One region of the Janthinobacterium sp. GL_088 genome, then DNA from elsewhere that is predicted to be linked to it. Evidence: predicted binding sites of a transcription regulator. Region 1 holds the regulator's gene; the other holds the start of a gene.
What was found. Region 1 encodes LexA, which represses DNA repair genes until DNA is damaged. Its sites were predicted from a motif close to ACTGTATNNNNATACAGT; they were not measured.
Positions count from the first base shown of each region.

Region 2: the regulator LexA is predicted to act here: its motif matches at 2,060-2,077, upstream of recA (recombinase RecA).

Region 1 is NZ_CM174453.1:5,117,341-5,120,754, reverse strand. It holds gene purF (amidophosphoribosyltransferase) at 1-412, shown strand, start outside; gene AC3IQ7_RS22810 (cystathionine gamma-synthase family protein) at 455-1,696, shown strand; gene lexA (transcriptional repressor LexA) at 1,763-2,398, opposite strand; gene rpsF (30S ribosomal protein S6) at 2,674-3,063, shown strand; gene priB (primosomal replication protein N) at 3,084-3,383, shown strand; gene rpsR (30S ribosomal protein S18) at 3,409-3,414, shown strand, end outside.
Region 2 is NZ_CM174453.1:6,134,471-6,137,884, forward strand. It holds gene AC3IQ7_RS27430 (methyltransferase regulatory domain-containing protein) at 1-113, opposite strand, end outside; gene recX (recombination regulator RecX) at 262-717, opposite strand; gene recA (recombinase RecA) at 853-1,956, opposite strand; gene AC3IQ7_RS27445 (response regulator) at 2,211-2,945, shown strand; gene AC3IQ7_RS27450 (sensor histidine kinase) at 2,942-3,414, shown strand, end outside.

The DNA of each region.
Region 1 (3,414 bases):
CGGCACCACCAGCCGTGAAATCGTGCAGATGGCGCGCGAAGCGGGCGCGACGAAGGTCATCTTCGCCTCGGCCGCGCCTCCGGTGATTTACCCGAACGTGTACGGCATCGACATGCCGACGCGCGACGAACTGATCGCCTATGGTCGCACGACGGAAGAAGTGTGCCGCGAAATCACGGCCGATTACCTGGTCTACCAGGATATCGGCGCGCTGAAGCAGGCGATCGCCGACGTCAATCCGGCCCTGACCAACTTCGAAGCATCGTGCTTCGATGGCGTCTACGTGACGGGCGACGTGTCGCAGGAATACCTGGATCGCCTGGAGTATGCACGCCACCATCCGAAGGCGGCAGCGCCCGAAGATACGCCGCGTTCCCAGCTGAACCTGAACCTGGCGACGACAGAAGCATAAGTACCTGCCCGGCCGATGCCGGGCTTTTTTTTCTTTGCGATCATGAACGATAAAAAAAACTACGGCTTTACCACCACCATCCTGCATAACGACCGCCGCAAGGGCATCGAGCACGGCTCCCTGCACAAGCCCGTGCACACTTCCGTTGCTTTTGGTTACGCCGATGCGCGCCAGCTCGCTTCCGTGTTCCAGGGCAAGGAGCCGGGTTTCCGCTACGGCCGCCAGGGCAATCCGACCGTCTCCGCGCTGGAAGACAAGGTCAACAAGATGGAGGACGGCGTGGCGACCCTGTGCTTCGCCACCGGCATGGGCGCCATCGGCGCCGTGGTGCAATCCTTGCTGCGCGCCGGTGATCACGTCGTGTCGTCGGCCTTTTTGTTCGGCAACACCAACAGCCTGTGGCAAACGGTGACGGGGCAGGGCATCGCCGTGTCCTTCGTCGACGCCACCGACGTGGCCAACGTGGCGGCCGCCATCACGCCGTCCACGCGCATCGTGTTTGTCGAAACCATCGCCAATCCGCGCACGCAGATCGCCGACCTGGCAAAGATCGGTGACTTGTGCCGTGAGAAGGGTATTTTGTACATCGTCGACAACACCATGACGACGCCATACCTGTTCCGTCCGAAAGCGGTGGGCGCGGGCCTGGTCGTCAATGCGCTGACGAAATCGATTGGCGGTCACGGCAATGCGCTGGGCGGCAGCTTGACGGACACGGGCGTGTTCGACTGGACGCTGTATCCGAACATCTTTGAGAATTATAAAAAGGCGGCACCGGCACAATGGGGCATTGCGCAAATCCGCGCGAAGGCCTTGCGCGATTTCGGCGCCTCGCTGGGCCCGGAAGCGGCGCACCACATCGCCGTCGGCGCGGAAACCATGGCCTTGCGCATGGATCGCACCTGCTCGAACGCCCTGGCGCTGGCCACCATGCTTGCCGCCGATCCGCGCGTAGCGGCCGTGCATTACCCGGGCTTGGCGTCGCACCCGCAGCACGCGCTGGCGACGGATTTGTTCCGCAGCTATGGCTCGCTGTTCAGCTTTGAGCTGAAAGATGGCATCGACTGCTTCGATTTCCTCAATCGTCTCAATCTTGCTATTCCAGCGAGCAACCTCGGCGACACGCGCACCTTGGTGATTCCCGTCGCCCATACGATTTTCTACGAGATGGGCGCCGAGCGCCGCGCCAGCATGGGCATCGCCGAATCGCTGATACGCGTGTCGGTGGGTATCGAAGATGAAGCAGACTTATTGGAAGATTTCAGTAACGCCCTGGATGCATAAGCAGCCGCGCATGTAAAAAGGGCCGCGACAGTCATGCTGTCGCGGCCCTTTTTTTACGCTGAAAGCTTAATGCCAGCTGCGCATCAGTCCGACGGCGAGGCCTTCCAGCGCAAACTCGTCTTCCGGCGACACGGTGATCACCTTGAAGTCGGGGTTTTCCGGCAGCAGTTCGATGACGGAGCCCGTCTTCTTGTAGCGCTTGACGGTGACTTCGTCGCCGATGCGGGCGACGACGATCTGCCCGTTCTTGGCGCTGTCGACTTTTTTCACGGCCAGCAAATCGCCATCCATGATGCCGGCGTCGCGCATGGACCAGCCGCGCACCTTCAGCAGGAAGTCGGGCTTGGCCGAAAACAGGGCCGGGTCGACGTTATAGCTCGCTTCCAGGTTTTCCTGCGCCAGGATGGGCGAGCCTGCAGCCACCCGGCCGATCAGGGGCAGCGACATCAGCAGGGCCGCCGGCACTTTCGACGGCGCCGCTTCGGCGGCCGCGCCGATCAGGCGGATGCCGCGCGAGGTGCCGGGCGAAATCTCGATCGCGCCCTTGCGGGCCAGGGCCTGCAAATGCTCTTCGGCCGCATTGGCCGATTTGAAACCCAGTTCATTGGCGATTTCCGCACGGGTGGGAGGAAAGCCCGTGTTTTCAATCGCGTCCTTGATCAGGTTCAGGATTTGTTCTTGTCGTGCTGTCAGCTTGATCATGAGCGGTGGGTGCATACTAAAATGCTGTCTATATGAACAGTCTGTATTTTTGTACAGTATCGCCCACTATGCAAGGGGATTTCCGTGTTTTCGGCGAATTTTGCAAGAAATACTTGCCCATGGGCCGAAAGCACGCTGGCGCACGGGCTTTTCGGGTGCTGGTGGAAGGAATGATTGAAACGTTTGCAAAAGGCGGTTATAATCTTCGGCTGACCTTCCCACACCCGTCTTGACGCCGGGGTGGGCGATTATCAATCCGACCTGAAGGAGTTTGCATGCGTCATTATGAAATAGTCTTTATCGTCCATCCGGACCAAAGCGAGCAAGTGCCCGCGATGATCGAACGCTACAAAGCCAGCGTAACCACCCGCGGCGGTTCGGTTCACCGCGTGGAAGATTGGGGCCGCCGTCAAATGGCTTACTCGATCCAAAAGCTGCCTAAAGCACACTACATCTGCCTGAACATCGAATGCGACAACGAGACCCTGGTCGAGTTGGAAACAGCATTCAAATTCAATGATGCCGTGTTGCGTCACCTGACCGTTAAAATGAAGAAAGCTGAAACAGCTCCTTCGCCGATGATGAAATCGGTACAACGCGAAGACGCGGCCAAAAGCCACCGCACCGAAGCACCAGCAGCCGCTCCAGCCGCAGCAGCAGCTTAATTCTTGACCAGGATCGTGCGCTGAACCAGCTACAAGTCACCGCCATCATTGCCGAGCGCGAAATATTGCGCTATACCCCGGCAGGGCTGCCGATTGTGAATGCAGTATTGCAACACAGTTCGCAGCAGATGGAAGCAGGGATTGCCCGTTTGACCGAGTTTGATGTTGCCGCGCTAGCCGCTGGCGAAATCTCAGGCCGGTTCAGTCAGGCAAGCTTGGGCGGGGTATATCAGTTCACGGGTTTCCTGGCCAGGAAGAGCCGCAACAGCAAGAGTTTGGTGTTTCACATCATTGATTTTAGTGCAGTCAATTTTGACTAGCGCATTTTAGATACAGGAGCCTGACATGGCA
Region 2 (3,414 bases), 1.0 Mb from region 1:
AAGGCAAGGCCGGCGGCCAGCAGGGGCAGCCGCAGGCGCAACGGATTCAATTCTTCGTAATAGCCATAGGTATAGGCGATTTCGGCCATATAGCCGGCATTCCAGTTGCTCATCTTGCATCCTGTCACGATCAGTGGTGCCGCGCGCATCGCACAGCGTTCGAGCGCCAGCATACCCGATCGCGCGGCGTCGCCATACGGGAAACAGATGGCGTTTGGGAGCGCAGTTCATGGCGGCACGACGGGGCCGCCATGGCCAGCCTTATTCCTCGTCGGGGTCCAGCCCCTTCAAGGCCACCTGCACGGCGCGCTGCGAAAAGCCGCGCTGCATCAAAAAACGCATCTGCTTGTTGCGTTGCTCGGCATCTTGCGCCACTTCACCAAATTTGCGGCGCCACACTTCGCAGGCGCGTGCGGTCTCGCCTTCGGCCAGGCCTGCCTTGAGTTCCTGCAGCGCCTCGCCGGCTATGCCATGGCTTTGCAATTCGGCCATGATGCGGCTATTCCCGAAGCGGGCCGAGCGGCGGTGGATCAGCGACTCGGAAAAGCGCTCCTGCGACAGCCAGTTGGCTTGCTCCAGGCTGTCGAGCAAGGCTTCCACGTCATCACCCTCCTGCGCATGGCGCTGCAGCTTGCGCCGCAATTCCATGCGGCTATGCTCGCGCATCGACAAAAAGCGGAGCGCCCTGCCCTTCAGGCTTAGTTGTACTGCGGCCATACACCCACCTTGTCTTTCATTCCACGATCACAGCCCCCAAACACAATCGCCGCCCGGCGCAACAGCGCGGGACGGCGATCATGGTCACACCTTGCCAGACACCATCCGCCAGTGCGAATGGTGGCTGACGGCAGCTTACTCGGCAGCCTTGGCTTCTGCCTTGGCAGCCTTGTCGGCGGCTTTATCGGCTTTTTCCGGCTTTTCAGCGGCCAGCGGCGGCAGTTCGCGCACGCCCAGCGACGCGCGGACCTTGTTTTCGATCTCACGGGCCAGCGCCGGACGCTCTTGCAGGAAGGCGCGGGCATTGTCCTTGCCCTGGCCGATGCGTTCGCCGTTGTAGCTATACCACGAACCGGATTTTTCCACGATCTTGGCATCCGAACCCAGGTCCAGGATTTCGCCTTCGCGCGAGGTGCCGGCGCCATACAGGATGTCGAAGTGCGCTTCCTTGAACGGTGGCGCGATCTTGTTCTTGACGACCTTGACCTTGGTTTCATTGCCGATCACTTCATCGCCGGACTTGATCGAGCCGGTGCGGCGGATATCCAGGCGCACGGAGGCGTAGAATTTCAGCGCATTGCCGCCGGTGGTCGTTTCCGGGCTGCCGAACATCACGCCGATCTTCATGCGGATCTGGTTGATGAAGATGACCAGGGTATTCGTGCGGTTGATCGAACCGGTCAGCTTGCGCAGAGCTTGCGACATCAGGCGTGCTTGCAGGCCTGGCAGGGAGTCGCCCATGTCGCCTTCGATCTCGGCGCGTGGCGTCAGTGCGGCTACGGAGTCGATGACGACGAGGTCGACGCTGCCCGAACGCACGAGGGCGTCGCAGATTTCCAGCGCCTGCTCGCCCGTGTCCGGTTGCGAGATCAGCAATTCATGCAAGTTCACGCCCAGCTTTTGCGCGTAACCGACGTCCAGCGCGTGCTCGGCATCGATAAAGGCGCAAGTGCCGCCCAGTTTTTGCATTTCAGCAATGGTTTGCAGGGTCAGGGTGGTTTTACCCGACGATTCCGGACCATAGATCTCCACCACGCGGCCGCGCGGCAAGCCGCCCACGCCCAGCGCGATATCGAGGCCGAGCGAACCGGTCGACACGACTTGCACTTCTTCGATCGCCGCGCTGGCATCCATGCGCATGACCGAACCTTTGCCAAACTGCTTCTCGATCTGCGCCAGTGCGGCGGCGAGCGCCTTGGCTTTTTCCGATGCGGGTACTACAGCTTTTTTATCGTCCATATGTTCTTTCAGCCGTTCTACAGGTGCGGATTCACGAGACGCATCTACGTGAACCGTGCAGCCTGCGATAGCGCCAGTGGGTTAAATTCTTTACACAGACAGTACTGTATAAAAAAACAGTGATCAATGCAAGCGGAACGTGGATTTGTTTTGAAACAGATCAATACAAGCCTGGTTTCTCACAAAAACTCGCCACCTTGCGGAAAATGAAACACAATACAAACTTCTACCGCCGCAAGCATAGGAAGTGCACCATGCGTATTTTACTTGCCGAAGATGACAGCGTGCTGGCCGATGGCCTGACCCGCTCGCTGCGCCAGTCCGGTTATGCGATCGACTACGTCAAGACGGGCCAGGAGGCCGATACGGCCCTGTCCACCCAGGAATTCGACTTGCTGATCCTCGACCTGGGCCTGCCGAAAATGTCCGGCCTGGAAGTGCTGCGCCGCCTGCGCGCGCGCGCCTCGCTGTTGCCCGTGCTGATACTGACGGCCGCCGATTCCATCGAGCAACGCGTGAATGGCCTCGACCTCGGTGCCGATGATTATATGGCCAAGCCGTTCGCCCTGTCGGAACTGGAGGCAAGAGTGCGCGCCCTGACGCGCCGCGGCGCCGGCGGCGGCGCCACCATCATCAAGCATGGCCCCCTCAGCTACGACCAGGTGGGGCGCAGCGCCTACATCAACGACCAGATGCTCGACCTGTCGGCGCGCGAACTGGGCTTGCTGGAAATCTTGCTTGGCCGCACCGGCCGCCTCGTCTCGAAAGAGCAGCTGGTCGACCACCTGTGCGAATGGGGCGAAGAAGTGTCGAACAACGCCATCGAAGTGTATGTCCACCGCTTGCGCAAGAAGATCGAAGTGGGCGGCGTGCGCATCGCCACCGTGCGCGGCCTCGGCTATTGCCTGGAAAAATACTCGGAAACGGCGCGCCTGAACGCTGAAGCGGGCGAGTCGGCAAGCCCGGCCAGCGGACCCGCCAGCAAGTGAAGGCGCGCGAGGCGCCAGCGGACGAGCCAGAAGACGACGACTGGTTCGAGCCGCCCACCACGGAACAGGATGACACCATCGAGCATTCGCTGTTCGGCGAAATCCTCGACTGGATGCTGGCGCCCTTGCTGCTGCTGTGGCCGATGAGCATTGCCATCACCTACCTGGTGGCCAAGGGCATCGCCAATCAGCCGTTCGACCATGCGCTGGAAGACAGCGTGACGGTGCTGACGCAGCAGGTCAAGCAGGCCGACGGCGCCATGCTGCGCCGCGTGCCGGAAAAGAACAGCAGTAATAGCGGCCGCGACTTCCTGCGCGGCGACGATATCGACACCCTGTATTACCTGGTAGTGGGTCCGCGCGGCGAATATCTGGACGGCGACCGCGACTTGCCCCCGCCACAGGACGCCGACAAATACCGCAGCGGCATGGTGCTGTTTCGCAACGACACCATCCATGGCACGCCCGT